DNA from 2 places in the Streptomyces sp. NPDC002018 genome. Region 1 is predicted to be linked to the other one. Evidence: predicted binding sites of a transcription regulator. Region 1 holds the regulator's gene; the other holds the start of a gene.
What was found. The regulator HrcA, encoded in region 1, represses chaperone genes, less so after heat shock. The targets are predictions, from matches to a motif close to TTNGCACTCNGNNNNNCNGAGTGCNAA.
Positions count from the first base shown of each region.

Region 1 (15,188 bases):
CGGCCGGAGAACGCCCGGGTCAGCTCCGTCCGTACGAACAGCGGATTGGTCATGGCCTGCTTGTGCAGGACGTTCGCGCCGGACTCGGGGCACACGAGGAACGCCGTACCGAGCTGCGCGGCGTCCGCGCCGGCCGCGAGCGCCGCCGCGATCTGTCCGCCGCGCATCAGCCCGCCCGCGGCGATGACCGGAAGCTGCACGGTCTCCTTGACCTGGGCGATCAGGGAGAGCAGCCCCAGACCGGCGCCGTCGACGGCCGGATTGTCGCGGTGGGTGCCCTGGTGGCCGCCGGCCTCGATGCCCTGGACACAGACGGCGTCGGCGCCCGACCACTGCGCGGTCTGCGCCTCCTCGGGGGTCGTCACCGTGACCACGGTGTACGTACCGGCGCGGGCGAGGGCGTCCAGGGTGGACCTGCCCGGACATCCGAAGGTGAACGAGACCACCGGCACCGGGTCGTCGAGCAGGATCGCGAGCTTGGCCTCGTACCCGTCGTCCCGTCCGGCCTCGGGGTCACCGAGCGGGGTCTCGTACCAGGTCGCCTCGCCGGCGAGCTGATTGCGGTAGACCTCGACGGCCGCGCGGTCGGCGCTGTGCTGCTGCGGCATGAAGAGATTGATCCCGAAGGGCTGACCGGTCAGCCCGCGCAACTGTTTGACCTCTTCGTACATGCCGTCCGCCGTCTTGTACCCGGCGGCCAGGAAACCGAGGCCGCCGGCCTCGGAGACGGCCGCGGCGAGCTGCGGGCAGGAGGCCCCGCCCGCCATGGGGGCCTGCACGATCGGATACCGGCAGAGATCGGTCAGCGCGGAGGACATGCAGGCATGGTGCCATGTCCTCCGTGACAGCTCCGCATCGGTCCCGCACCTGGCATGTGCCGGTGAAAGGCCGCGCAAAAAGGCCGGCGTCCAGAGAAAACCCTGGACGCCGGCCCCTGTCCTGCGCCTCGCGCGGCGGCCGTCCGGCCGCCCGCACCGCCTGGCGCCGGCCGCCCCAGGGCCTCGTGGCCCCGTGGCCCCGACGGCTTGACGACCCGACGACCTGACGGCCTAGCGGCCGTTGAACGCGTCCTTCAAGCGGGAGAACAGTCCCTGCTGGCCCGGCTGGAACTGGCCCGTGGGGCGCTCCTCACCGCGCAGCTTCGCCAGCTCCCGCAGCAGCCGCTCCTGCTCCGGATCCAGCTTCGCCGGGGTCATCACCTCGACATGCACGATCAGATCGCCCCGGCCGCCGCCGCGCAGATGCGTGATTCCGCGGCCGTGCAGCGGGATCGACTGGCCCGACTGGGTCCCCGGGCGTACGTCGATCTCCTCCACCCCGTCCAGCGTCTCCAGCGGGCACTTGGTGCCCAGCGCCGCCGCCGTCATCGGAATGGTGACCGTGCAGTGCAGATCGTCGCCCCGCCGCTGGAACACGGAGTGCGCCAGCTCGTGGATCTCGACGTAGAGATCACCGGCGGGACCGCCGCCGGGACCGACCTCGCCCTCGCCCGCGAGCTGGATGCGGGTGCCGTTGTCCACACCGGCCGGGATCTTGACCGTGAGCGTACGGCGGGAGCGGATGCGTCCGTCGCCCGCGCACTCGGGGCACGGCGTCGGCACGACCGTACCGAAGCCCTGGCACTGCGGGCACGGCCGCGAGGTCATGACCTGGCCCAGGAAGGAGCGGGTGACCTGCGAGACCTCGCCGCGGCCGCGGCACATGTCGCACGTCTGCGCCGAGGTGCCGGGCGCCGCGCCCTCGCCGGAACAGGTCGTGCAGACGACGGCCGTGTCGACCTGGATGTCCTTCGTCGTACCGAAGGCCGCCTCGTTGAGATCGATCTCCAGCCGGATCATCGCGTCCTGGCCGCGCCGGGTCCGCGACCGGGGGCCGCGCTGCGACGCCGTGCCGAAGAACGCGTCCATGATGTCGGAGAAGTTGCCGAAGCCACCGGCCCCGAAGCCGCCGGCGCCCCCGCCCCCGTTCGCCGAGAGGGGGTCCCCGCCGAGGTCGTAGACCTGCTTCTTCTGCGGGTCCGACAGCACCTCGTACGCGGCGTTGATCTCCTTGAAGCGCTCCTGCGTCTTGGGATCTGGATTGACATCCGGATGCAGCTCGCGCGCGAGCCGCCGGAATGCCTTCTTGATCTCGTCCTGAGATGCGTCGCGGCGTACGCCGAGTACGGCGTAATAGTCCGTGGCCACTTACGACTCCGCCAGGATCTGTCCGACGTAACGTGCCACTGCGCGTACCGCTCCCATCGTTCCGGGGTAGTCCATGCGGGTCGGTCCGACCACGCCGAGTTTGGCGACTGCCTCGTCGCCCGAACCGTAGCCGACCGCGACGACGGACGTGGAGTTGAGGCCCTCATGGGCGTTCTCGTGCCCGATACGTACGGTCATGCCGGGGTCCTTGGCCTCGCCGAGCAGCTTGAGGAGCACCACATGCTCCTCCAGCGCCTCCAGCACCGGCCGGATGGTGAGGGGGAAGTCGTGTCCGAAGCGGGTGATGTTGGCGGTGCCGCCGATCATCAGCCGCTCCTCGGTCTCCTCGACCAGGGTTTCGAGCAGGGTCGCGAGCACGATGGACACCACACCGCGGTCCTCCTGCTCGAACGAATCGGGCAGGTCCTGCACGAGCTGCGGGACATCCGCGAAGCGGCGCCCGACGATCCGGCTGTTGAGCCGCGCGCGGAGATCCGCGAGCGAGGTCTCGCCGAAGGGCGCGGGAGCGTCGACCATACGCTGTTCGACCCGTCCCGTGTCCGTGATCAGGACGAGCATCAGCCGGGCGGGCGCCAGCGCCAGCAGCTCCACGTGCCGCACCGTCGAGCGGGTCAGCGAGGGGTACTGGACGACGGCGACCTGCCGGGTGAGCTGCGCCAGCAGCCGTACCGTACGGCCCACGACATCGTCGAGGTCGACGGCGCCGTCCAGGAAGTTCTGGATGGCACGGCGCTCGGGTGAGGACAGCGGCTTGACCCCGGCCAGCTTGTCGACGAAGAGCCGGTAGCCCTTGTCGGTCGGGATGCGTCCGGCGCTGGTGTGCGGCTGGGCGATGAAGCCCTCGTCCTCCAGCACCGCCATGTCATTGCGGACGGTGGCCGGGGACACCCCGAGCTTGTGGCGCTCGGTGAGCGCCTTGGAGCCGACCGGCTCCTCGGTGCCCACATAGTCCTGGACGATGGCGCGCAGCACCTCGAGTCTGCGTTCGCTGAGCATGGCGCACACCTCCAGCTACGGTCGTCGTTCCGGGTCGTTCCGCGGTCGTTCCGGTCCTGATGCTCACTTCTTGGCACTCGCTCACGGGGAGTGCCAACACTCCCCCCGTCAGTGTACGGCCGTGGGGTACGCCCGGAGCAAGGGCGGCCGAACACCGTACCGCCCGATCGCACCGGTCGGCGGCGGCGGTGTTTCCGTAGCGTCCCGTAGCGTCCTGGTATGGACGTCTGTTGGGAAGAACACGGGTGGGAGCGGCTGGCGCCGGGGGTGGGCCGGCGACGGCTGCCGGGCTGGGACGCGACGGCCGGACTGGTCGTCGGAACGGACGCGGTCCTGCTGTACGACACGGGCTCGACGGTCCGTGAGGGCGCCGAACTCCGGGCCCAGGCACGGGCGCTGCTGGGCGGCGGGAACGTGACGCACATCGCACTCAGCCATCCGCACTTCGACCATGTGCTGGGGACGGCGGCGTTCGCCGGGGCGGAGGTCTACGGGCCGGTGGGGATGGCCCGGCTGCTGGCGGCCGCCGGCCCGGAACTGTACGAGGAGGCCCTACGCCTCGGGGCGGACGCGGAGGAGACGGCGCGGTCGGTGGAACTGCTGGTGCCGCCCCGGCACGAGGTGTCGGGGCAGCTCACGCTGGAGCTGGGCGCTGGCCGCCGGGCGGTGCTGGTGAACGCGGGCCCGGGGCACACGGCGCACGATCTGGCGGTGCTGGTGCCGGTCGCGGACGGGGCACCGGGATCGGACGGGGCACTGGGGGCGGAAGGGGCACCGGGGGCAGGAGGGACGGCGGGGGCGCGCACCGTGGTCTTCTGCGGCGATCTGGTGGAGGAGTCCGGTGAGCCGCAGGCGGGTCCCGACGCGATCCCGGCGCGCTGGCCGGCCTCCCTGGACCGGCTGCTGGCGCTGGGCGGCGAGGACGCCGTGTATGTGCCGGGGCACGGGGCCGTGGTGGACGCGGCGTTCGTACGGGCGCAGCGGGACGCGTTGGCCGAGCGGTTCGGGGGGTCGTAGCCGTACGGGCCGGTGCGGCCTATCGTCTTGCGAATGCGTAGCTACAGCCCCGATCTGACGCCGCCGTGGAAGAAGTCCGCGCCCGCGCCCGAGGTCCCCGCGGAACCGGATCCGGATCTGGTGGTCGAGGAGGTGTCGACGGGCTTCTGCGGTGCGGTGGTCCGCTGCGAGAAGACCGCGGAGGGCCCGACGGTCACCCTGGAGGACCGGTTCGGCAAGCACCGGGTGTTCCCGCTGGTTCCCGGCGGGTTCCTGCTGGACGGCCAGGTGGTCACCCTCGTACGCCCGACGGCGGCGGGACAGGCCGGGCCCACCCGTACGGCCTCCGGCTCCGTGGCCGTGCCCGGGGCCCGTGCGCGGGTGGCGCGGGCGGGCCGTATCTATGTCGAGGGCCGGCACGACGCCGAGCTGGTGGAGAAGGTGTGGGGTGACGATCTGCGGGTCGAGGGCGTGGTCGTCGAGTATCTGGGCGGCATCGACGATCTCCCCGCCGTGGTCGCCGAGTTCGGCCCCGCGCCGGACGCCCGGCTGGGGGTGCTGGTCGACCATCTCGTGCCGGGCTCGAAGGAGTCCCGTATCGCGGCGGCGGTGACCGGCCCCGACGTCCTGGTGGTGGGGCACCCGTACATCGATGTCTGGGAGGCGGTGAAGCCGTCCTCCGTGGGCATCTCCGGCTGGCCCTCGGTCCCGAGGGGCGAGGACTGGAAGACGGGCGTCTGCCGCGCGCTGGGCTGGCCCCCCAACACGGGCGCGGCGTGGCAGCACGTGCTGTCCCGGGTACGGACCTACCGGGACCTGGAGCCGGCGCTGCTGGGCCGGGTGGAGGAACTGATCGACTTCGTCACGGCCGGGTGATCAGTCCACCAGGTCCGGGGGATCAGTCCACCAGGTCCCTGACGACCGCGTCCGCGAGCAGCCGGCCCTGGAGGGTCAGGACCGCGCGGCCCTCCTCGTACGGGCCCGGTGCGAGGAGGCCGCCGGCCAGGGCGCGGCGGGCGGCGGCCAGACCGTCCGGACGCAGGAGCGACAGCTCGCAGCCGTCCGCGAGACGCAGTTCCAGCAGGACGCGTTCCACCCGGCGGTCCTCCACCGAGAGGATCTCCCGGCCCGCGCCCGGCGAGCGGCCCTGCGCCAGCGCCGCCGCGTAGGCGCCCGGGTGCTTGACGTTCCACCAGCGCACCCCGCCCATATGGCTGTGCGCCCCGGGCCCCGCGCCCCACCAGTCCGCGCCGCGCCAGTACAGCTCGTTGTGCAGACAGCGGGCGGCCTCCGAGGTGGCCCAGTTGGACACCTCGTACCAGGAGAAACCCGCCTCGGCCAGCACCGAGTCCGCGATCAGATACCGGTCCGCGTGCTCGTCGTCGTCCGTCATCGGGACCTCGCCGCGGCGGATCCGGCGCGCCAGTCCCGTGCCCTCCTCCACGATCAGCGCGTACGCCGAGACATGGTCGGGCCCCGCCCCCACCGCCGCGGCCAGGGAATCGCGCCAGTCGTCGTCGCTCTCCCCGGGCGTGCCGTAGATCAGATCGAGATTCACATGCTCGAACCCGGCCGCGCGGGCCTCCGCCACACACGCCTCGGGCCGTCCGGGGGTGTGCGTACGGTCCAGGATCTTCAGCACGTGCTGCTTGGCGCTCTGCATCCCGAAGGAGATCCGGTTGAAGCCGCCCTCCCGCAGCGCCGCCAGATACGCCGGACCGACGGAGTCCGGATTCGCCTCCGTGGTGATCTCGGCATCGTCCGCGAGCCCGAACTCGTCCCGGACCGCCCCCAGCATCCGCACCAGGTCCCCGGCCGCGAGCAGGGTCGGTGTGCCGCCGCCGACGAACACCGTGCGGACCTGCCGGGGATCGTCCCCCAGGACCTTCCTGGCCAGCCGGATCTCGTCCACGAGTGTCCCGGCGTAGTTGTCACGGGACGCCAGCACGCCCCCCGAGCCGCGCAGCTCGGTCGCCGTGTACGTGTTGAAGTCGCAGTAGCCGCAGCGGGTCGCGCAGTACGGAACGTGCAGATAGAAGCCGAGGGGCCGGTCCGCCGCGCCCGCCAGGGCGTGCGGGGGCAGCGCGCCGGTCTCGGGCATGGGGTCACCGTCGGGCAGTGCGGAAGGCATACCCCCAGTGTCCCGTACCGGACGGGTCGCCCGGACGCGCCCGGACAGGTCGCCCGCCGGTCGGGTGCGGGACACCGGCCGATCGGGTACGGGACACATGCCCGATCGGGTACGGGACACCGGGGTGGGCGTTCCCTCTCCGGTCTCCGGGATCACTCGCCCTGGAGCACCAGGGGTCACTCCGCCTGGAGCACCAGCAGCGCCAGATCGTCCCCCGGCGGTGTGTCCGCGAACTCGTGCACGGTCCGCCGTATGCGCTCCGCGACGCCCTGCGCCGACAGCCCCACGCACTCCGCCAGCGCCCGTGCGAGCCCGTCGCCGTCGTCGAACATCCGCGCCCCCGAGCGCCGCTCCGTCACGCCGTCGGTGACACAGAGCAGGGTGTCGCCGGGCTCCAGCGTGAACGTGCGGCTCTCGTACGCGACGTTCTCCACGACCCCGAGCAGAAGCTGGGGCTCCGCGGCCGGCTGTACCGTCCCGTCGGGCCGCAGGAGCAGGGGCAGCGGATGCCCGGCGCTCGCGAGCGTGCACCGTACGCCGCCTTCCGGCAGGGGCATCAGCTCCCCGTACAGCAGCGACAGGAAGCGCGGCTGACCGCTCTCGGCGGCCCCGGGGACGGCGCCCGGTCTGCCCAGGACGGGACCGGCCGCCGCTGCCGCCGCGACCATCAGGGAGGCCGATTCGGCCGCCTCCGTGGCGTCGTCGAGGAGCAGCCGGTTGAGCCGGTCCAGAACCGCGCCGACGCGGTAGCCCTCGCGGGCGAGCAGCCGCAGCCAGGGACGGGCGAGGCCGGTGACGACCGCCGCCTCGGGGCCGCTGCCCTGGACATCGCCGAGCATGAAGCACCAGCGGTCGCCCGGCGGGCACGGGAAGACGTCGTAGAAGTCGCCGCCCGCGAGGCCCTCGTCGCTCGGCTCGTACACCAGGGAACTGGCCACACCGGGGATCCGCGCGACCTGGCTGGGCAGCAGTCCGCGTTGCAGCACCCGGCTGATGGTGACCTGGCGGCTGTAGCGCCGGGCCGCGCCGATGGCGAGGGCGACGCGTCGCGCGAAGTCCTCCACGAGGGCGGTGACATCGTCGGGGACACCGGTACGGTCCGGCCGGCCGAGCATCAGGGTGCCGAGCACCCGCCCGTTCGCGACGAGCCGGCAGGCGAGCGCCGCGCCCTCCCCCGGCGCACCGTCCGTCCCGGTCTCGGCGTCGGGCCCGGCCCCGGCAGGGGCAGGGGCAAGGGCAGGGGCAGGGGCACCGGCCGTATCGGTGCCGCCCGTATCAGCCGTATCGGTACCGTCCGTCTCTCCCGTACCGCCCGCACCCGTGGCGTACCCCGCGGTCCAGCCACCCGGCCACGGCACCCGCACCGGCCCGCTCCTCGGCAGATCGGGCAGCCGCGGCGGGTCCTTCTCCAGGACCGCGCGCAGTTCCCCGGTCCTGGACTCGTCGGCGTGCCAGACCCGGGCGAGCCGGGGCGCCGTGCCCGTCTGCGCGCTCTCGGCGTCCAGCCAGACCGCGCACCAGTCCGCGAGCCTCGGAACGAGCAACTGTCCCGCGAGCGCGGCGATCAGGTCCTCGTCGAGCTGGCCCGCGAGCAGTTCGGACGCTTCGGCGAGGAAGGACAGCGCGCCCCGGCCGACCCAGTCGGGATCGTCCCGCACGGATCTTCGCGTGGAGGGCGCGAGGATCTCGGCGGCGCGCAGCCCCCGCCGCACGGCGGGTTCGGTCGTCCGGCCGGGCCCCGCCTCCCTGCCTTCGAGCGGCAGCCGGGCCCATACGGTCTTGAGCCCGGAGCGGTAGGTGATGCCCCACCGTTCGGCGAGGGAGGCGACGAGTTGCAGCCCCCGGCCGTACTCCGGGGTGCCGGTGGGCGTCTGGCCCCGCGCGTCGCTCCGTATGGCGCGTGCCGGGTGGTGGTCGGAGATTTCGAGGACCAGGGCGGCCGGCTCCTCCCCCGCCCCCGAGGAGTCCTCGGAGGCCGCCTCGTGGCGGCAGAGCAGCTCCACCGCGGTCCCGGCGTGCACCACCGCGTTGGTGACCAGTTCGCTGACGACGACCACCGCGTCGTCCGCGAGCAGCTCGGTGCTGTGCCGCCCCGGGGGACACCCCCCGTCCCCCTGGCAGAAGGTGCAGGTGGCCAGCTTCCCCTGGCTGGTCCATTCGGCCAGCGTCGCGCGCACGAAGCGGCGCGCGGCGGACGGCGCGAGCGGATTCCCGGGCAGGCTGGTGCGTGATGTCGACCGCGCGTCCTGTCGTAACGGCACCTCGGGTGCCGAACGGTGCAGCGACTCACGCGGCATCGGAATGGGCCCCACTGCGGCTCCTGATCCCGTTCTGGTGTTGTGCCACTTACGATCCCGACAGAGTGACAGACGGAGCGCGTCCATATGCACCGAGTCATCGAAGTGGGCGGATATTTGCAAGGAGTTGGTGAACATCCGCTGTACAGCGGCGCCTTGGCACACGGACGGTATGGCCGAGGACACGGGTTGACAAGCACGAGGGCACGGGTTGACAACACCGCGTCCAAACCCCGGGAACGACGTGCGAAACCGCTCCGGACGGAGCAGTCTTGCCCCCGTCGGCCGACAGCGACGGGCCGAGGGCCGACAAGGAGACCCGATGAGCAGCGCGACAGCCACCGCGGAGCACCCGAGCATCCTCCTCGTGGACGACATGGAGGACAACCTCGTCGCGCTGGAGGCGGTTCTGGGTTCCCTGGACGTGACACTCGTACGCGCCCGTTCGGGCGAGGAGGCGGTGCGGGAGCTGGTGCGGCAGCCCTTCGCGGTGATTCTGCTGGACGTCCGTATGCCTGGTATGGATGGTTTCGAGACCGCCTATCGGATCAAGCGGCTCGACCGTGCCAAGGACATCCCGATCATCTTTCTGAACGGGCCCGAGTCGGACAGCGGTTATGCCTTCCGGGGGTACGCCACGGGCGCGGCGGACTTTCTGACCAAGCCCTTCGATCCCTGGGTGTTACGGGCCAAGGTCGGGGTCTTCCTCGATCTGCACCGCAAGAACAGACAGTTGGAGCGGATGCTGGCGCAGGAGCAGCAGCATCTCGGGGAGATCGCGGGCCGGCTGTCCTCGATCGAGGAGCAGTTGCGGCGCGGCGCGCCGAACGACCTGGAGGCGCTGGGGCAGCAGCTCACGCGCATCAGCGACACCCTGGGCGAACTGCGGCGCGAGCGGGGCCGCTAGGGCCTCTCGGCCCTGTCCGGGCGTGTTTCGAAAGTCCCGCTCTCCGCCCGGACGCCGTCCCCGCCCCGGCCTGCCCGGGCGGCGGGACTCGGGGGCCGCCCCGCCCGGACGTGCCCCGCCCGGACGTGCCCCGCCCGCTCGTACGCTCGGCCAGAGAGTCGCTAGCCCTCCCGGGATCCCTCGTACATCTCCTCGATCAGAGCCTTGTACTCCCGCTCCACCACCGGCCTCTTGAGCTTGAGGCTCGGTGTCAGCTCTCCGTGCTCGATGTCCAGATCGCGCGGCAGCAGCCGGAACTTCTTGATGGTCTGCCAGCGCTGGAGCCCCGCGTTGAGCCGTTGCACATAGCCGTCGATGAGCTTCCGGACCTGCGGGGAGGCGACCACCTCGGCGTACGGCCTGCCGCCCAGGCCGTTCTCGGCCGCCCAGCCGAGGATCGTCGGTTCGTCGAGCGCGATCAGCGCCGTGCAGAAGTTGCGGTCCGCGCCGTGCACCAGGATGTTCGAGACGAACGGGCACACCGCCTTGAACCGGCCCTCGACCTCCGCCGGGGCGATGTACTTGCCCGCCGAGGTCTTGATCAGGTCCTTCTTGCGGTCGGTGATCCGCAGATAGCCGTCGGGGGACAGCTCCCCGATGTCACCGGTGTGGAACCAGCCGTCCGGCTCCAGCACCTCCGCCGTCTTCTCCGGCAGCCCGTGGTATCCGGCCATGATCCCCGGGCTGCGCAGCAGGATCTCGCCGTCGTCGGCGATCCGCACCTCCGTGCCGGGCAGCGGCTTGCCGACCGTACCGGTGCGGTACGCCTCCCCCGGGTTGACGAAACTGGCGGCGCTGGACTCGGTCAGCCCGTACCCCTCCAGGATGTGGATCCCCGCGCCGGAGAAGAAGAAGCCGATGTCGGGCGCCAGGGCGGCGGAGCCGGAGACCGCGGCCCGCAGCCGGCCGCCGAACGCCTCGCGCAGCTTCGCGTAGACGAGCGCGTCGGCGATCCTGTGCTGGGCGCCGAGGGCGAACGGCACGGACGCCGTGCCCGTACGGCGGAAGTTGTCCTGGGAGGTCCTGGCGTGCTCACGGGCGATCCCTGCCGCCCACTGGAAGATCTTGTACTTGGCGGGGCCACCACCGCGCGCCTTGGCCGCGACGCCGTTGTAGACCTTCTCGAAGATCCGCGGCACGGCCGCCATATAGGTGGGCCGGACCACCGGAAGATTCTCGATGATCTTGTCGACACGTCCGTCCACGGCGGTGACATGCCCGACCTCGATCTGCCCCGACGTCAGCACCTTGCCGAAGACATGGGCGAGCGGCAGCCACAGATACTGCACATCGTCCTTGGTGATCAGACCGGTGCCCGCGGTGGCCTTGGCCATGTACGACCAACTGTCATGGGCCAGCCGTACGCCCTTGGGGCGGCCGGTGGTGCCCGAGGTGTAGATGAGGGTGGCGAGCTGGTCGGAGGTGATCGCACCGACCCGCTCCTTGACCGCCTCCGGACGCGTGAGCAGATACTCCGTGCCGCGCGCCTCCAGATCGGCCAGGGAGAGCACCCAGCCCTCCGGATCGCCCTCGGCGGGGAGCGCGTCGGCCGTGTCGATCACGACGACATGACGCAGGTGCGGCAGCTCGTCCCGCCGCTCACGGGCCTTGGCGAGCTGGGCGGCGTCCTCCGCGATCAGAACCCGGCTCTCGGAGTCGGCGAGGATGTACGCGGACTCCTCGGCGTTGGTGGAGGGGTAGACCGTGGTGGTCGCGGCGCCCGCGCACATCACCCCGAGGTCGGCGAGGATCCACTCGACCCGGGTGGCGGAGGCGAGCGCGACGCGCTCCTCCGGCCGCACACCCAGCGCGACCAGGCCGGCCGCGATCGCGTACACCCGTTCGGCGGCCTGGCCCCAGCTCAGCGAGCGCCACTCGTCGGGACCCCGGCCGACGGTACGGGGGACCGGATAGCGGTAGGCCTCCGCGTCCGGCGTGGCCGTCACGCGCTCAATGAAGAGGGTCGCCACGGAGGGCGGCCGGTTCTCGATCAAGTTCTGTGTGTCGCTCACGACATCCTCCGGGCCCGCGCGCAGCGCTGCGTGACTGATCCGACTGACTGGCTGTGACTGTGACTTCGACTCTGACCGTGACTGGTGTGGGGTGTGGGGGTGCGGTGTGAATGGGGGGACGGACGACTGGGGTGTGACGGACGACCGGCACATGACCGGCGAGTAACTAACTGGCGAGTAACTACGAACCAGTGATCAGACTAGAGGCCACCCGGCCGGTGCGTAAGGGGCCGCGGGGGGCCGCTTCATAACGAACCCGTCCGCACGCATCCCGGCCGACGACAACGGGCCCTCACGCCACAGCGTGAGGGCCCGTCGCTCACCGCACATCCCCGCCGCCCCCGCCGGCCGTGTCCGCACGGCGCGGTCGGGCGGGCGGGACGGCTACTTCTTCGCCTTGCCACCACCGGACTCGTCGCTGGACAGCACCGCGATGAAGGCCTCCTGCGGAACCTCCACGCTGCCGACCATCTTCATCCGCTTCTTGCCCTCCTTCTGCTTCTCCAGCAGCTTCCGCTTACGGGAGATGTCACCGCCGTAGCACTTGGCGAGGACGTCCTTGCGGATGGCGCGGATGGTCTCGCGGGCGATCACCCGGGAACCGATGGCGGCCTGGATGGGCACCTCGAAGGCCTGGCGCGGGATCAGCTCGCGCAGCTTGGCGACGAGCCGTACGCCGTACGCGTAGGCCTGGTCCCGGTGGGTGATGGCCGAGAAGGCGTCGACCTTGTCGCCGTGCAGCAGGATGTCGACCTTGACGAGCTGGGCGCTCTGCTCGCCGGTGGGCTCGTAGTCGAGCGACGCGTAGCCCCGGGTCTTGGACTTGAGCTGGTCGAAGAAGTCGAAGACGATCTCGGCGAGCGGCAGGGTGTACCGGATCTCGACCCGGTCCTCGGAGAGGTAGTCCATACCGAGCAGCGTGCCGCGGCGGGTCTGGCACAGCTCCATGATCGAGCCGATGAACTCGCTCGGCGCGAGGATCGTGGCCCGTACCACCGGTTCGTGCACCGAGTCGATCTTCCCCTCGGGGAACTCGCTCGGGTTGGTGACCGTGTGCTCCCTGCCGTCCTCCATCAGCACCCGGTAGACCACGTTGGGGGCGGTGGCGATCAGATCGAGACCGAACTCGCGCTCCAGCCGCTCACGGATCACATCGAGGTGCAGCAGACCGAGGAAGCCGACGCGGAAGCCGAAGCCGAGGGCCGCGGAGGTCTCCGGCTCGTAGACCAGCGCGGCGTCGTTGAGCTGGAGCTTGTCGAGGGCGTCGCGCAGCTCGGGGTAGTCCGAGCCGTCCAGCGGATAGAGGCCGGAGAACACCATCGGCTTGGGGTCCTTGTAGCCGCCGAGCGCCTCGGTCGCCCCCTTGGTGAGGGTGGTGATCGTGTCACCGACCTTGGACTGGCGTACGTCCTTCACCCCCGTGATCAGATAGCCGACCTCGCCGACACCGAGACCGTCCGCCGGGAGCATCTCCGGGGAGTTCGTACCGATCTCCAGCAGCTCGTGCGTGGCGCCGGTGGACATCATCCGGATCCGCTCGCGCTTGTTGAGCTGGCCGTCGATGACACGGACGTAGGTCACGACACCGCGGTAGGAGTCATAGACGGAGTCGAAGATCATCGCGCGGGCGGGGGCGTCCTCGACACCGACCGGGGCGGGGACGTCCGCCACCACCCGGTCGAGCAGGACGTCGACGCCGACACCCGTCTTCGCCGACACCTTGAGGACGTCCTCGGGACTGCAGCCGATGAGATTGGCCAGTTCCTCGGAGAACTTCTCCGGCTGGGCGGCCGGCAGGTCGATCTTGTTCAGCACCGGGACGATGGTGAGGTCGTTCTCCATCGCCAGATAGAGGTTGGCGAGGGTCTGCGCCTCGATGCCCTGGGCGGCGTCCACCAGGAGGATGGTGCCTTCGCAGGCCGCGAGCGAACGGGACACCTCATAGGTGAAGTCCACATGGCCCGGCGTGTCGATCATGTTGAGGATATGGGTCCTGCCCTCGTCCTCACCCGTGCGGGGGGCCCAGGGCAGCCGGACCGCCTGGGACTTGATCGTGATGCCGCGCTCGCGCTCGATGTCCATACGGTCGAGGTACTGAGCGCGCATCTGCCGCGAATCGACGACTCCGGTCAACTGGAGCATCCGGTCGGCGAGCGTCGACTTGCCGTGGTCGATGTGCGCGATGATGCAGAAGTTACGGAGCAGCGCCGGGTCCGTACGGCTCGGCTCTGGCACGTGGGTAGGGGTCGCGGGCACGCAGGGTCCTGATTCTTGAGACGCGCGGCGTCTCGTCTCGGGTGGACTCGGATCGATACGTAGCCTCCATCGTCCCACGGGTACGGGACTGCGCCCGGTTTGGGCGGGTCGGAGGGTGGCTGGTAGCGTGGTGAGCTGTGTCTCGTGCCGTCTCGGCGCGGGACGGGTTCAGTTAGTGATTCATCAAAGCTGAAAAGGCTGTATTAAACGTGGCGAACATCAAGTCCCAGATCAAGCGGAACAAGACCAACGAGAAGGCACGCCTGCGCAACAAGGCTGTCAAGTCGTCGCTCAAGACCGCGATCCGCAAGGCCCGTGAGGCCGCTGCCGCGGGCGACGTCGAGAAGGCCACTGTGGCCGCTCGTGAGGCCTCCCGCAAGCTCGACAAGGCTGCCTCGAAGGGTGTCATCCACAAGAACGCCGCCGCCAACAAGAAGTCGGCGCTGGCCTCCAAGGTTGCTTCCCTCCAGGGCTGAGCCCCTCTGATGTGACCGCCGGAAGGGACTCAGCGGGCCCTCTCTACCGCTCCTGACCGGCACTCCCGAACTCGCACGCGACTGCGTTCGCCACGCGGGTGCGAGTTCACCGATTGACGTCGAGGCCCCGGGCCGTCCTTCCCCAGGACGGGCCGGGGCCTTCGTCGTTCCCGCCCGCGCGTGCCCGCGCGTGCCCGCGTGTCGGCCATGTCAGGCGGACCACGTCAGGCGGACCACATCAGGTGCACCCCAGCGGGTGGACGGCTGAGTCCTGTCAGCCTCGGACGTCAGCCATCGGTGCTCAACCGTCAGCCGTCAGCGCGCGGCCTCGGCCCCGTGGCCTCAGCCCCTTGGCCTCAGCCCGCGCGGCCGGAGCGGGCGGCGCGGGCGATCGCGACGACCGCCTTCTCCAGCGCGTACTCCGGATCGTCGCCCCCGCCCTTGACGCCCGCGTCGGCCTCGGCGACGGCGCGCAGCGCGGTCGCCACCCCGTCCGGTGTCCAGCCGCGCATCTGCTGACGCACCCGGTCGATCTTCCACGGGGGCATCCCCAGCTCACGGGCGAGATCCGCCGGTCTGCCGCCGCGCGCGGACGACAGCTTGCCGATGGCCCGCACCCCCTGGGAGAGGGCGCTGGTGATCAGTACGGGAGCCACTCCCGTCGACAGCGACCAGCGCAGCGCCTCCAGGGCCTCGGCCGCCCTGCCCTCCACCGCGCGGTCGGCGACCGTGAAGCTGGAGGCCTCGGCGCGGCCCGTGTAGTAGCGCCCGACGACCGCCTCGTCGATCGTGCCCTCGACATCGGCGGCGAGCTGGGAGACGGCGCTCGCCAGCTCGCGCAGATCGCTGCCGATGGAGTCGACCAGCGCCT
Region 1 covers NZ_JBIASO010000003.1:449,026-464,213, reverse strand. The annotation lists gene ACFYYH_RS07580 (nitronate monooxygenase) at 1-818, opposite strand, end outside; gene dnaJ (molecular chaperone DnaJ) at 1,050-2,186, opposite strand; gene hrcA (heat-inducible transcriptional repressor HrcA) at 2,187-3,203, opposite strand; gene ACFYYH_RS07565 (MBL fold metallo-hydrolase) at 3,423-4,220, shown strand; gene ACFYYH_RS07560 (DUF3097 domain-containing protein) at 4,254-5,075, shown strand; gene hemW (radical SAM family heme chaperone HemW) at 5,098-6,330, opposite strand; gene ACFYYH_RS07550 (SpoIIE family protein phosphatase) at 6,507-8,627, opposite strand; gene ACFYYH_RS07545 (two-component system response regulator) at 8,950-9,534, shown strand; gene ACFYYH_RS07540 (AMP-dependent synthetase/ligase) at 9,696-11,585, opposite strand; gene lepA (translation elongation factor 4) at 11,970-13,841, opposite strand; gene rpsT (30S ribosomal protein S20) at 14,051-14,317, shown strand; gene holA (DNA polymerase III subunit delta) at 14,674-15,188, opposite strand, start outside.

Region 2 (15,188 bases), on a different contig from region 1:
CGACCCCAACTCCCCGTACATGTACCACTGTCATCTGCTCGCCCACGAGGACCAGGGGATGATGGGCCAGTTCGTGGTGGTCGGGAAGGGGCGGCGGGCGGGCCGTCCATCTGCTGTCCACGCACATCAGGGGCACTGACTCAGGCACTAACGTGCCGCGTATGACGACTGCTTTGATTACGGGCGCGACGGCCGGGATCGGTGCCGCCTTCGCGCGCCGGCTGGCGGCGGACGGGCACAATCTCGTACTGGTGGCGCGCGACACCACGCGCTTGCGGGAACAGGCCACCGAGCTGCACGACCGGCATGGCATCGAGGCCGAGGTGCTGACGGCCGACCTCTCCACCGACAGCGGGATCGAGTCGGTGGAGAGGCGGCTCTCGGACCGCAGACAGCCGGTCGATCTCCTCGTCAACAACGCGGGCTTCGGCAACAGGGGCCGTTTTCTCGATGTCTCCATGGCCGATGAGCTGACGATGCTGAAGGTGCACTGCGAGGCCGTGCTCCGGCTGACCTCGGCGGGGGTCGCGGGGATGAGGGAGCGCGGCCGGGGCGGAGTCGTCAATGTGGCGTCGGTGGCGGCGTTCCTGCCGCGCGGTACGTACGGCGCCTCGAAGGCCTGGGTCGTGCAGTTCACCCAGGGCGTGTCCCGGGATCTGGCGGGGACGGGGGTGCGGCTGATGGCGCTGTGCCCCGGCTTCGTACGGACCGAGTTCCACGAACGGGCCGGGATGGGCACGGACAACATCCCGGGCTGGATGTGGCTCGACGCGGACAAGGTGGTGACGGCGGCGCTGGCGGATCTGTCCCGGGGAAGGACGGTGTCCGTGCCCGACCCCCGGTACAAGGCGCTGATGGGCGCGGCCAAGCTGGCACCGCGCGGCCTGCTGGGCGGAATCACCGCGAAGACGGGCCGCAAGTACGGCCCGCGCTAGGGTCTTTCGTTCGGATCCGGCTGGGTCGGGGAGCACGGAAGACCCCCGGGCCGCGCGGCCTGATCCGAACGGAAGACCCCCGCCCCCGGTGCGGCACCTGCGGACGCGTGCGGGCCCGTGCCGGGCGGGCGGGTCATGGTGGTGGAACGCGCCGAGGCCCGGCCGCCCCCGTGGAGGGGGCGCCGGGCCTCGGTGCGTTCAGACCGTACGCGCGGACGTGCCGGCGGTCAGTGGCTGTGGCCGTGGCCGCCGTGGCCCGCCTCGGCCTCTTCCTCGGCCGGCTTCTCGACGACCAGGGTCTCGGTCGTGAGCAGCAGCGACGCGATGGACGCGGCGTTCTCCAGCGCGGAGCGCGTGACCTTCACCGGGTCGATGACACCGGCCTTCACCAGGTCGACGTACTCGCCGGTCGCTGCGTTGAAGCCGTGGCCCTTGTCCTGCTCCGCCACCTTCGAGGTGATGACGTAGCCCTCAAGACCGGCGTTCTCGGCGATCCAGCGCAGCGGCTCGACGACGGCGCGGCGGACGACCGCGACACCGGTGGCCTCGTCGCCCTCCTTGCCGAGGTTGCCCTCCAGCACCTTGGCGGCGTGCACCAGGGCGGAGCCACCACCGGAGACGATGCCCTCCTCGACCGCGGCGCGGGTCGCGGAGATGGCGTCCTCCAGACGGTGCTTCTTCTCCTTCAGCTCCACCTCGGTGGCGGCGCCGACCTTGATCACGCACACGCCGCCGGCCAGCTTCGCGAGGCGCTCCTGGAGCTTCTCGCGGTCCCAGTCGGAGTCCGTGCCCTCGATCTCGGCCTTGATCTGGTTGATGCGGCCGACGACGTCCGCGGAGTTGCCGCCGCCGTCGACGATGGTCGTGTCGTCCTTGGAGATGGTGACGCGGCGGGCGGAGCCCAGCACGTCCAGACCGGCCTGGTCGAGCTTGAGGCCGACCTCCTCGGCGATGACGGTCGCACCCGTGAGGGTGGCGATGTCGCCGAGCATGGCCTTGCGGCGGTCACCGAAGCCGGGGGCCTTCACCGCGACCGCGTTGAAGGTGCCGCGGATCTTGTTGACGACCAGGGTGGAGAGCGCCTCGCCCTCGACGTCCTCGGCGATGATCAGCAGCGGCTTGGAGCCACCCGACTGGATGACCTTCTCCAGCAGCGGCAGCAGGTCCTGGATGGAGGAGATCTTGCCCTGGTGGACCAGGATGTACGGGTCGTCGAGGACGGCCTCCATACGCTCCTGGTCGGTCACCATGTACGGGGACAGGTAACCCTTGTCGAAGGCCATGCCCTCGGTGAAGTCCAGCTCCAGACCGAAAGTGTTGGACTCCTCGACGGTGATGACACCGTCCTTGCCGACCTTGTCCATCGCCTCGGCGATCAGCTCGCCGACCTGCTGGTCCTGCGCGGAGAGCGCGGCCACGGCGGCGATGTCGGACTTGTCGTCGATCGGACGGGCGGTCGCGAGCAGTTCCTCGGAGACGGCCTTGACGGCGGCGTCGATGCCCTTCTTCAGGGCGGCCGGGGAAGCGCCGGCGGCGACATTGCGCAGGCCCTCGCGGACCAGCGCCTGGGCCAGCACCGTGGCGGTGGTGGTGCCGTCACCCGCGATGTCGTTGGTCTTGGTCGCCACCTCCTTCACGAGCTGCGCGCCCAGGTTCTCGAACGGGTCGTCGATCTCCACCTCGCGGGCGATCGTGACACCGTCGTTGGTGATGGTCGGGGCGCCGAACTTCTTGTCGATGACGACGTTGCGGCCCTTGGGGCCGATCGTCACCTTCACCGTGTCGGCAAGCTTGTTGACGCCGCGCTCGAGGGCGCGACGGGCGTCCTCGTCGAACTTCAGGATCTTCGCCATGGGAGCTTTCTCTGTCCTCTCACACGAACCGCGCCCCTGTCCGCCCGGCAATCGAAGGGCGGCCAGGGGCGCGGTTCACAAGCAAACTCGTACGTGGGTGATTACTTCTCGATGATCGCGAGCACGTCGCGAGCCGAGAGGACGAGGTACTCCTCGCCGCTGTACTTCACCTCGGTGCCGCCGTACTTGCTGTACAGAACGACATCGCCGACGGAAACGTCGAGCGGAAGCCGCTCGCCGTTCTCGAAACGGCCCGGACCGACAGCAAGGACGACGCCCTCCTGGGGCTTCTCCTTGGCGGTGTCCGGGATAACCAGGCCAGAGGCCGTGGTCTGCTCGGCGTCGAGCGGCTGGACCACAATGCGGTCCTCGAGCGGCTTGATGGCAACCTTGGTGCTGGCGGTCGTCACGATCCGACCTCCCCCTTCGGAGATCTCACGGGGTTAACTGTCTGAGGGTGGCGACCAGGTCGATCCGTCGTCGCGGGTGCCGGATCTGCCAGTCGCGCTTTGGCACTCTCCAGTGGGGAGTGCCAGACCCGAGACTATGACCGCGATTAGCACTCGGTCAAGCGGAGTGCCAATACGGCTGCGCGTGGCGTTTCCGTACCGGTACGGAAACGCCCGTGTGAGGCCCCTGATTCCGCACACCCGTACGAGCGGCGCACACGCCCGCGCCCGCGCCGACGCGAACGGCCCGGCTCCGGCGGCCATGGCTCGCCCCGGTCTCATCCCGGGGCGACACCGGCGCTCACAGCCGGGCCCCCGCGTTCCCGCCGGGGCCGCCGGGGCCCGTGTCCATGACCGGCCGCCCCTCCCGCGGTTCCTCCCCGGGGCACATCTCCCGGGGCTGCGGGGCGAGCCGTACGGCGCCCGGCCGGTGCTCGGGCCGCGAGACCGGGGGCGGGGCGTGCGGACCGACCTTCTGCGCCGCCTTGCGGCCGAGCCGTTCGATCGGGTCCACCGGATCGGACGACTGCGCGCAGCCGGCGGTGATGAGCGCGCCGGCCGCCAGCGCACCGGCCAGCAGCCGGTACTCGGCTCTCCCGCGGCCCCCGGCGGCTCTCCGCGCCCGTGCCGCGCCCACCGGGGCGACGGGGCCGCACGCGTCCTCCCCGAGCCTCACAGGTACTCCGCCGGTGTCATACGTAGTCCTCCAGCTTGCCCACGGCGTACCCCTTGTCCGTGATCACCTTCATCACATGCCGGATCATGTCGGGCATGGAGCCCGACCACTCGTCGGGCCCGCGGAAGTGGGTGAGGATAATGTCCCCGGGGTGCATGTCGCGGTCCCACTCCCGCCACTCCATGTGGTCGGGAAATGCCTCCGACGCCCACAGGGGTGCGGCCTTCACACCGCACTCCTTGGCGGCGACCAGGGTGTCCCGGTTGTAGTTGCCGAACGGCGGCCGGAAGAGCGCGGGCCGGTGGCCGTACCGCTTCTGGAGCTTGTCCTGCTGGCCGCAGATCTCCCGCTTCTGCTCGTCGTAGGTCAGACCGGGCAGATAGGGGTGGTTGAGGGTGTGGTTGTTCAGCGTCACCCCGTTGTCCTGCATCTTCTTGAAGTAGTCGTAGTTGCTGTTGATCACGTAGTCGCTGAGGAAGGCGGTGTACGGGATCTTCAGCTCGCTCATCATCCGCAGCAGCTCGGGATCCTTCTCCACGCCGTCGTCGATGGTCAGGAAGACGACCTTGTCCTTGGTCGGGACGGTGGTGAAGACCGGCGGCAGATCCTCGCTGCTCTCGACCTCGAAGCCCTCGCGGGTGGTGATGGCCGGCTTGACCGCGGGCGGTCTGGGCGCGGGCAGCGGGGTGGCGCCGAGCCCCCACTTCTTGGCCGCGATCGCACGGGCCGCCTGGTTGCGGCGGAGGTTCTCGGCATAGCCGGTGATCATCCCGGCCGGGGCCTCCTTCTTCGCGTCCGGATGGCCCGGTCCGCCCGGCTGGCCCGGGTGCCCGGCGGTGGGCTTGGGCACCTCACCGGATCCGACGGCGCATCCCGAACCGATCGCCGCGACGAGCAGGGCGGCCAGCACCGCACGCCCTCGTCTGCCGTGGCTGCCCCCCTTACCGCCCCCACCCATGCCGCTCCCGACCCCCTTCGCCGTCTCCGTCACCTTTGCGGTCATTTCTTCTTTTTGTCGTACTAGTTGCATGGTGTCGTATCCTGTCAGCGCGCCACGTCCGCGTCCGGCCGACACCGCCGCCCCGGCGCGCACCGTCCCCCGGCTGGCCCACAATGGACCGGGTGACCGACCGCGCCCCTTCCCCCGTCTCCCCCCGCTCGCCCTCCTCGTCGCGCACGTCCCCCTCGTCCCCCTCGTCTCCCTCGTCGTCTCCCCTGCCTCCCACGACCGCCCCGTCCGCCATGTCTCCCTCGCCTCTCCCTCCCCTCCTCGCCCCGCTGCTCTCCGCCGAGGGCCAGGCGCTCCTCGCCGACCTGCGCGACCACGACCCGGCCGGCGAACTGGCTCTCGCCACCCGGCTGCGCCGTGAGCACCCGGCGGAACTGGTCTCGGCGGCGCTGACCCAGGCGCGGCTGCGCCAGCGCGGAGCGGCGAAGTTCGGCGCACGGGACGCGTCCCGGATGTACTTCACGCCGAACGGGATCGAACAGGCCACGCGCGGCAGCGTCGCCGCGTACCGGGCCGACCGGTTGCGCGCCCTGGCGCCGGAGCTCCGGATCACCGATCTGTGCTGCGGCATCGGCGGCGACGCGATCGAGCTGGCCCGTGCGGGCTTCGCCGTGACCGCCGTCGATCTCGACCCGCTGACCTGCGAGATCGCGGCCGAGAACCTACGGAATCTGGCACCGGCGGCACCGGCCGCGACGGTGACGCGGGCGGACGTCCTGGAGTACGACCTGACGGGGTCCCGCACCCTGTTCATCGACCCGGCCCGGCGTGGCGGCCGGGGCAGGATCTTCGATCCGGAGGCCTACTCGCCACCCCTGTCCTGGGCGGTCGACGCGGTGCGCCGGGCCGGCGCGGGCGCGGTCAAGATCGCGCCCGGTATTCCGCACGAGCTGATCCCCGACGACTTCGAGGCCGAGTGGATCTCGGACGGCGGCGATGTCAAGGAGGCCGTGCTCTGGCACGGCGGAACGCCCGGCTCCGTCACCCCGGGCAGCCGCCGCGCCACGCTGCTCACCGCCGGTACCGCCACGCCGCCCGCCGCCGGTGCCGTCGGCGCTCCTGGCACCGACGGCGCTCCTTCGGTCCGCACGCTCACCGGCCGTGGCCTGCCGGACCCGGCCGTCCGCGGGACGGGCCGCTTCCTGTACGAGCCGGACGGGGCCGTCATCCGCGCGCATCTGGTGGCCGAGGTGGCCGAAGAGCTGGACGGCGGACTGCTCGACGAGACGATCGCGTACATCACGGCCGACGAACTGCGCTCCACCCCGTACGCCACCGCCTACGAGATCACCGACGAACTCCCCTTCGGCCTCAAGAAACTCAAGGCCCTGCTGCGCGAACGCGAGGTCGGTGTCCTGACGGTGAAGAAGCGCGGCTCCGCCGTGGAACCGGAGGAACTCCGCCGCCGGCTGAAGCTCAAGGGGCCGCACGCCTCCACGGTCTTCCTCACCCGCGTCGCGGGCGCCCCGACCATGCTGCTCGGCCACCCGGCGAAAAAGTAGGGCCCCCGAAAGGGCCCGCGAGAACGGCGGCCACCGCCCGGAGGGGGCGGGGGCGTGACCCGCCTGCCCACCGGAGGTCCATGCGACGTCCGTGGCGAGGTCCGTGGCGAGGTCCGTGGCTACTGGAGGTCCGCGGCTACTGGAGGTCGGTCAGCTCGTCCGCGTAGATCTGCGACAGCGGCTGCGGGCCGACGTACTGCTGGCAGTTGCACTGCCTGCGCTCGTACCGCAGGGGCTTCTTGTTCTCGTCCCACTCCGTCGCGACCTCGACCTCCTCGTGGCACTTGCCCCGCTTGTCATGCTTCGCGAGATGGTGCGTACAGCCACAGACGGGCTCCGGCGGTTTGTGCGCCTGCTCCAGGGCCAGCCGTTCCTTCTTCTCCAGCCTCAGGAGCTCGATCCGCCGCTCGTGCCGGGTCCGGAGCGCGGTCCGGCCGGTGTCGGCGATCCATCCGAATCCGCCCACGATGAAGAAGACGAAAATCCACCAAAGCCATTCCATCCGCCGCCCCTTCACCGTGAATGGCGCATGCGTTCTCTCTTCAGCATAGGACGGACACCCGAGGAACGGCCTCAGCGGTGGGCGCCCCCGCCCCTGCGCTCGGGTACAGGACTCAGCAACCGCCCTGACCAGGCCTGATGCGCATACGACTGGACAGCGCCCAGGACCCCGGTCGCCAGGGCCGTGACCGCGAGACCCAGCGCGTAGACCGTCTCACCCACGGTGACAGAACCGGGTCCCGGCGCGGCCCCCGTCCAGGCGGCGGCCGTCGCCCACACCCCGAGCGCGCACAGGACCACGGAGAGCAGCAGCCACATCACGCTCCGCCCGTGCGCGCGGACACGGAGGTCCCTCGGGGGGTCCTGGTCGAGCTCGGCCCAGGCTTCCAGCCGCTGCCGTACGGTACGGCCACGCTCCAGCCAGTAACCGAGCGCGACCCCGGCGGGTATCAGCAGGACCGCCGCGAGAAAGAGCGCCACCAGCCCGGTCACCTGGCCGAGCCCGCCCTGCTCGAAGCTCTGGATCGCCAGCCCCACGGACGCCCAGCCGAGCGCGGCGACGGCTCCGGTCAGCCAGAGCAGCACCAGCCGCCCGATGCCGAGCCGCCGTCCGGCGAGCGCGGCCATGGTGGCGGCCCGGTCGGCGAGCAGCGCCTCACGGTCGGGCCAGGAGCGCAGATGCGGGGGCGGCGGGGGCGGCGGCAGCCGCAGACGGCCGGCCACGCTGACCTTGCTGATCACCCGGCCGAGGGTAACGGGACGGGCGGGGCCCGACGACGCGGGGTGACGTTCGGGACCAGGGGGCGAGTGTCGGGCGGGGCGCCCCGGCCCGGCCGGCAGTAGCTTCGGGGCCATGCCGCCGATCTCCCTCACGTACCTGCTGAAACGGCTGCTGAGAGGTGAACCCTGGCAACGGCTCCATGTGAAGGCCGCCGTATGGGCCACCCTGCTCCTGGTGCTCGTCCTGCTGATCGGCTCGTGGATCATCGTCCCGGTCGAGGCATCGGCCTCCCGCGCGACGATCACGTCCTTCCCCCGCGCCCTGTGGTGGTCCGTGGAGACCGCCACCACCGTCGGCTACGGGGACATGTATCCGGTCACCCCGTGGGGGCGGGTCGTCGCCGGTGTGGTGATGCTCGTCGGCATCTCCGTCTTCAGCATCGTCACGGCGTCCCTGGCCACCTGGTTCGTCAGCAGCGCCGCCCACCGTATGCGCCGGTTCGCCCTGACCCTGGAACACGCCGAACGCGAGGGCAGGACCGATGTCTCCGAGGACATGCGCGCCCTGCACGAACGCTTCGACCGCCTGGAACTCCTGCTGAAACCCCCGGGCGGCCCGTCGAGGAACAGAGGCGACTGACACCCGGCGAAGCCCCTCGGCCCGCTCCGGCCGGACCGGCGCCCGTCAGTCGGCGAACTCCTTCAGCCCGACCGAAGAAGGTCTCACCCAGAGGCCCCCACGTGGTCGAGATCCGCGTTCACGCGAGATCGTTGGCCGTGAAGTGAATCCGCAGCACCCCAGCCTCCTCGTCCCCGTCCGCACCACGTCAAGTCTCCCCAGCAGAACCGGAAGGCGCCCCCTGGGCACACCGACCGGAACGAGCCACCCCTCGCCGTCCAGCTCCGCCGGACAGGGCCTACGGCTCGGCGATCTCGCGCAGCTCGACCGTGAGGTCGTACTCGTCCTCGTGGACGTCCACGAAGCGCCGCGTCCACTCGACGGCCTGTTCCCTGTCCTTCGCCTGCACGATCGCGTACCCGCCGATGACCTCCTTGGCCTCGGTGAACGGGCCGTCGGTGACCGTGAGCCTCCCCCCGGTCCGCCGGAAGCGCACGCCGTGGGCGGACGAGGTCAGCCCGGCGGTGTCGAGCAGCACCCCGGCCTTGGTCATCTCCTCGATCAGCTCGCCCATCCGCCGCGTCAGCTCGGGGCTCGGCCCGCCCTCGGGCGCGTTCTTCTCGTCGACGCTGATGAAGGACAGAAAGCGCGGCATGGTGACTCCTCGGTGTCGGGGCCGGTGTCGGGGTCCGTGTGGGTGTCGGTGTCGGCAGGGGCGGACCGTTTCCCGCTCCTCACCTCTACGTCGAGCGGAAGCCACCCGGATCGACACACGCCGGGAACCTCTTCCGCGGAATCCGCCCGTCCGCTCCCCCGCCCCCCGCTAATCCAGCGCCTCGAAGCGCCAGCGGTGGACCGGCCGGGCCGTCATGTCCGGCGCCGGGTCCGGCAGTTCGGGGACATCGGCGTCGTACGGACCGTCCCACCAGGTGATGACCAGCACGCGGTCCTGCGGCGCCCGGAAGACCTCGCGCCGCAGCGGGGCGTACGGGAGGTCCTGCGCCCGCGCCCATGCCAGCAGCTCCGCGCCCCGGCCGGGCACCGCCTTCGCCTCCCACATCAGCGCCACGGTCATGAATGCCTCACGAGTACAGGTTGTCCTTGCCCAGTTCATGCAGATGATCATGACCGTGGTCGTGGTGGCCATGGTGGCCGTGCCGATCGCCCTCGTCGTGGCCGGGGGCGGCGCCCGGTACGTGCGGCTCCGTCACCGGCAGCGACGAGTCCGCCGACAGCTCCCAGTCGGACGCCGGCCGGCCGCGCGCCACCATCTCCGCGCCCAGCGCCGCCACCATCGCGCCGTTGTCCGTGCAGAGCCCCGGACGCGGCACCCGCAGCCGGATCCCCGCCCGCTCGCAGCGCTCGGCCGCGAGCGCCCGCAGCCGTGAGTTGGCCGCGACCCCGCCCCCGATCATGAGATGGTCCACGCCCTCGTCCTTGCAGGCGCGTACGGCCTTCCGGGTCAGTACGTCCACCACCGCCTCCTGGAAGGAGGCCGCCACATCCCGTACCGGCACCTCCTCGCCCGCGTTCCGCTTCGCCTCGATCCAGCGGGCCACGGACGTCTTGAGGCCGGAGAAGGAGAAGTCGTACGCCGCGTCACGCGGCCCGGTCAGCCCGCGCGGGAACGCGATCGCCGCCGGATCGCCCTCCTTCGCCAGCCGGTCGATCACGGGACCACCGGGGAAGCCGAGGTGCAGCACGCGCGCGATCTTGTCGAACGCCTCACCCGCCGCGTCGTCGATCGTCGCCCCCAGGGGCCGTACGTCGCTGGTGATGTCCGGCGCGAGCAGCAGCGACGAATGCCCTCCGCTCACCAGCAGCGCCATCGTCGGCTCCGGCAGCGGACCGTGCTCCAACTGGTCGACGCAGATGTGGGAGGCCAGGTGGTTCACGCCGTACAGCGGCTTGCCGAGGGCGTACGCGTACGCCTTCGCCGCCGAGACCCCCACCAGCAGCGCACCGGCCAGGCCGGGCCCCGCGGTCACCGCGACACCGTCCAGGTCACGGGCGGAGACACCCGCCTCCTTCAGCGCGCGCTCGATCGTCGGCACCATCGCCTCCAGATGCGCGCGGGAGGCGACCTCCGGCACCACACCGCCGAAGCGCGCGTGCTCGTCGACGCTCGACGCGACGGCGTCGGCGAGCAGCGTCGTCCCGCGGACGATGCCGACCCCCGTCTCGTCACAGGAGGTCTCGATACCGAGGACGAGGGGTTCGTCAGCCATGGATCTCAGTTCCTTGATGGGTCTTCATGGGTCTTCATATGGAGGCGCATGACGAGCGCGTCGACATTGCCCGGCTGGTAGTAGCCGCGCCGGAATCCGATCGGCTCGAAGCCGAACCGCTCGTACAGCCGCTGGGCCCGGAGATTGTCGACCCGCACTTCGAGCAGCACCTCCTCGCACTCGAAGGCGGTGGCGTGCTGGAGCAGATCGGTGAGCAGCCGGGAGCCCAGGCCGCTGCCCCACTGGCCGCGGGCCGCGGCGATGGTCTGTACGTCACCGAGGCCCCCGGCGGCGGCGAGTCCGGCGTAGCCGACGATCCGGCCGTCCTCCGGCTCGACCGCCACCACATAGTGGCGGGTGGCCCGCGGGCCGCGCGCGTGGGCCAGCTCGGACCAGAACATGGCCGGGGACCAGGCGTCCTCGGGGAAGAGATCGTGTTCGAGGGCGAGCACCGGCTCGATGTCCCACCAGCGCATCTCCCGCAGCAGAACGGAAGAGCGGGCGGGGGCGGGCGGCACGGAGGCAGCCGCCGCCGCGCCCGGAGGAGCCGTCACGCCGGGTGCTCCGGACCCGTCCGGCTCCCCGGTGGCCCCCCTCGCCCCGGCCGTCCCGGTCTCCCCGGCCGTCCCGGTCTCCCCGGCCGCCCGCACCGCCTCTGTCCCGTTCCGGCCCTCGTCCGCCGCGCCAGTCGCATCGGTCACTTCGGGGTGACCACCTTGTAGTTCTTGGGCACCTGCGCGTCCGGACGGCGCAGATACAGGGGGAGCGCCGGCAGGAAGCCCCCGCCGGGCCCGGTGGACGCCCCTGCCCCAGGATCCGAACCGGTATCCGAACCGGGACCGGGTCCGGCTCCGGGACCGGAACCGGGTCCGGAGCCGGAGCCGAGCGCGGCCCCGGACCCGGCCTCCGCCGCGAGTCTCTCCACGGCCAGCGACGCCAGCGCGGCGGCCGACTGGTGCTCGGGACCGCGCGCGTCCGGGAAGACATCGGGATAGAGCAGCGCCCCCGCGCCCACGGCGGGCACCCCCACCACGTGTTCATGACCGGCGATATCGGCGGGACGGTCGACGGCCGGCTCGGTCAGCCGCGTACGGGCGTCCGCGTACCGTGCCCAGTAGACCTCCTTGCGGCGGGCGTCCGTCGCCACGACGAACGGCCCCTCCAGCCCGGAGGCGTACGCGAGCCCGTCCAGGGTGCACAGCCCGCGCACCGGCACCCCGAGCGCCGAGCCGAAGGTCAGGGCCGTCACCAGTCCGACGCGCAGTCCCGTGTACGGTCCCGGCCCCACCCCCACGACCACATCGGTGAGGGCGTCCAGTTTCAGCCCGGCCTCCGCGAGGACACGGTCGACGGCGGGAAGGAGCAGTTCTCCGTGGCGGCGCGCGTCGACCTGACTCTCCGCGGCCAGGACGGAGGTTCCGTCGTGGAGAGCGACGGTGACGGCGGGCGTGGCGGTATCAACGGCGAGCAGAAGCACGCAAACAGCCTACGGCTCCGGCGCCCAAGGCACGGCGCCCCGTACCGTCAGCCCGCTGCTGCTACCGTCACCACGGAGTCATACGTACGAGAGGTGGATCAAGGTGTCCAGGAGCAGCTCGGGAATCGTGGCCGGGCTCACCGCGGCGGCCGTCGCCGTGGTCGGCTTCCTCGCCTACCAGGCGTCCGCGAACGTTCCCGACAAGACCCTCGGGAAGCCCGCCACCGCACCGTCCGCCTCTCCCCCCGCCTCGGGCGGCGCCCCCGCGCAGAAGAAGAAGAACCCGCTGGCGATCCCCGCGGAATCAGGCACCGGCGCACGGGTGGTGTACGCGCTGGGCCAGCGCCGGGTGTGGCTGGTGAACCAGAACGAGCAGGCGACGCGGAGCTTCGCCGTCATGCCGAGCACGGTCAGCCCGCTGCCGGGTTCGTACCGGGTCACCTCGCGCTCCGGCGCGGTCACCGGCTCGGACGGCGTACGGGTCGAGCACGTCGTACGGTTCACGACCGTCAACGACGTGTCGATCGGATTCAGCGCCGCGGTGGACGGCACGCTGTCCAGCCCCGACCCGACGCTGAAGACGGGCGGGGTCAGGATGAAGGTGGCGGACGGAAACGCGGTGTGGACGTTCGCGACGGTCGGCTCGACCGTTGTTGTCGTTCCGTAGCCTCCGTAGCCCCCTCCGTCAGGCGGCGTCGCGCCGCCGTTCCCGTTCTCTCGCCTCCGCGGCGGCCCGTGCGGTCGCGACCGCCGAGGGCTCCTTCGGCGGTGTGGACACGGCCGAGGCCGCCGCGCACGACGCGAGCAGCGCGCTCATGGATACGGACGACGGCGAAGGCGTCGTGGACGGTGACCGGGGCGTTGAGGGCTGCGGACGCGGTGCGCGTTCTGACGCCGACATGGGTGCCTCCTGAGGCTCCGGGGGCAGGCGTGGTCAGGTAGGTAGTTAGGTAGACCTAACCAAGTCTCGATACCATGTGACCACGCATGGCATGGCACGCGCAACATTTTGCCGACGTCTTGTCGGAACGTACGGAACGGCTGGCCGAATCGCCACGGAATCGTCGGTCGGACCGACGAAGAGCGGGCCGACGGGGAACGGACGGGCGAAGAACGGGCCGGGGAGGAACGAACGGCCGAGGAAGGCCGGGGAAAGCCGAGGAAGGCCGGGGAAAGCCGAGGAAGGCCGGGGAAAGCCGAGGAAGGCCGGGGAAAGCCGGGGAAGGCCGGGGAAGAGGAACGGACGGCCGGACCCCGGCGGGGGGGATCGGTGCCGGGGCCGCGGCGGCTCAGTGGGTGAGCACCCCGAGATCGATGTCCGACCAGCGGCTTCCGTATCCCGTCAGCGTGACGGTCCGCCGGTCGTCGTACTCCATGCCCCCGGGACCCGTCGCCCCGTCCCCCGCGCCCTCGCTCCCGGGGGCGCCGCCCACCACCCGGTGGATCACGACGCGCAGCCGGTCGTCCGACAGCTCCTCGACCTTGCCGTCGCCCCACTCCACGACCACCACGGAGTCCGGCAGCGAGACATCCAGATCGAGGTCCTCCATCTCGTCCAGCCCCCCGCCGAGCCGGTACGCGTCCACATGGACCAGGGCAGGACCGCCGGCCAGGGACGGATGGACCCGGGCGATCACAAAGGTGGGCGAGGTGACGGCGCCACGGACGCCGAGGCCCTCACCGAGGCCCCGGGTCAGGGTCGTCTTCCCCGCGCCGAGTTCGCCGGTGAGCATCACCAGGTCACCGGGTTGGAGCAGGGCGGCGAGCGCGCGCCCCAGCTCCCGCATCTGTTCGGGGGAATCGATGGCGACGGTCGTGCCGGGGACGGCGTCCGTCCCCGTGGTGCGGGTGCGGGCTGCCCCGGGGGCCGTCTCAGCCGCCGGGCTGTGCGGTGCTTCCATGTCTGCCAACGTTAGCCTCCGCGGGCACCGCGCCCACCCTCGCGAGCAGCTCGGCGAGCCGGGCCGTGACCACCTCGGGATGTTCCAGCATGACGAGATGCCCGGCGTCCGGTACGAGCACCAGCTCCGCGTCCGGCAGCAGATCGGCGATGGCCTCGCTGTGGGAGCTGGGGGTGATCAGATCGCTCTCCCCCGCCAGGACCAGCGCCGGGACCTCCAGGAAGACCGAGAGCGCCTGCGCCTTGTCGTGGTCGGTGAAGGCCGGGTAGAACTCCGCGACCACATCGATCGGGGTGCCCTCGATGAGCCGCTCGGCGAAGCGTACGACGGCCGGGTCCACGTCCTTCGAGCTGAAGGAGTACCGCTTGACCAGCCCGGCGAAGAGATCGGCGGTGGCCCGCCTGCCCCGTTCGACCAGCTCGGTCTGTGAGCCGAGCGCCTTGAGCACGCCGGGCAGGACCCGGCGTACGGCGTTCACGCCCGCGACCGGCAGCCCGTAATTGACCTCGCCGAGCTTTCCGCTCGACGTCCCGACGAGGGCGACCCCGACGACCCGTTCCCGCACCAGCTCGGGGAACTGGTCCGCCAGGGCCATCATCGTCATCCCGCCCATGGAGTGGCCGACCAGCACCAGCGGTCCTTCGGGCGCCGCCGCGTCGATCACGGCCTTGAGGTCACGGCCGAGCTGGTCGATGGTGAGGGGCACGGCGCCGGTACCGCTCTGGCCGACGCCGCGCGCGGAGCGGCCATGGCTGCGCTGGTCCCAGTGGACGGTACGGACAAGTCCGCGCAGGGCGGCGCGCTGGAAGTGCCAGGAGTCCTGGTTGAGGCAGTACCCATGGCTGAACACGACGGTCACGGGGACGGCCGTCCTGCGGCCGAAGAGCCGCCGGCGGCGCGAACCCGGCGACGCCCCGCCACCGACCCCGCTGACGCCGCCACCGGCTCCACCGACACCGCCACCGGCGCCCAGGGCGCCCGGCGGAGCCATGGCGTCCAGATCGTCCACCTCGTAGTGCAGTTCCGTACCGTCGTCGGCGAGCGCCTTGCCCGGTGTGCCGCGCATCGCTCCGTACGGTCCCGACGCGTCGAGCGCGAGCCGCGCCCTCCTGCGCATGCCGCGGCCGACGGTCAGCCTCTCTATCGCCACACCGGCGGCGGCTCCGGCGGCGATCACGCCTATCGCGGCGCCGGCGACCCCCGCCCTGCGCCAGGTGCCGCCAGCCGCCGCCGAGGCCGCCGAGACCGTCGCCACCGCGGCGGCCGTCGTGGCCGCCGCGTCCCCCACCGGGCTGTTCTCGCTCACCGTCGCTCCTCG
Region 2 covers NZ_JBIASO010000006.1:175,169-190,356, forward strand. The annotation lists gene ACFYYH_RS11990 (multicopper oxidase family protein) at 1-139, shown strand, start outside; gene ACFYYH_RS11995 (SDR family NAD(P)-dependent oxidoreductase) at 162-935, shown strand; gene groL (chaperonin GroEL) at 1,163-2,788, opposite strand; gene groES (co-chaperone GroES) at 2,890-3,198, opposite strand; gene ACFYYH_RS12010 (hypothetical protein) at 3,539-3,913, opposite strand; gene ACFYYH_RS12015 (polysaccharide deacetylase family protein) at 3,930-4,943, opposite strand; gene ACFYYH_RS12020 (SAM-dependent methyltransferase) at 5,156-6,424, shown strand; gene ACFYYH_RS12025 (hypothetical protein) at 6,561-6,926, opposite strand; gene ACFYYH_RS12030 (hypothetical protein) at 6,998-7,666, opposite strand; gene ACFYYH_RS12035 (potassium channel family protein) at 7,779-8,285, shown strand; gene ACFYYH_RS12040 (YciI family protein) at 8,563-8,919, opposite strand; gene ACFYYH_RS12045 (hypothetical protein) at 9,088-9,339, opposite strand; gene tsaD (tRNA (adenosine(37)-N6)-threonylcarbamoyltransferase complex transferase subunit TsaD) at 9,347-10,492, opposite strand; gene rimI (ribosomal protein S18-alanine N-acetyltransferase) at 10,498-10,968, opposite strand; gene tsaB (tRNA (adenosine(37)-N6)-threonylcarbamoyltransferase complex dimerization subunit type 1 TsaB) at 11,190-11,969, opposite strand; gene ACFYYH_RS12065 (hypothetical protein) at 12,073-12,636, shown strand; gene ACFYYH_RS12070 (hypothetical protein) at 12,655-12,786, opposite strand; gene tsaE (tRNA (adenosine(37)-N6)-threonylcarbamoyltransferase complex ATPase subunit type 1 TsaE) at 13,259-13,870, opposite strand; gene ACFYYH_RS12080 (alpha/beta fold hydrolase) at 13,842-15,176, opposite strand.
Region 2: the regulator HrcA is predicted to act here: its motif matches at 3,345-3,371, upstream of groES (co-chaperone GroES).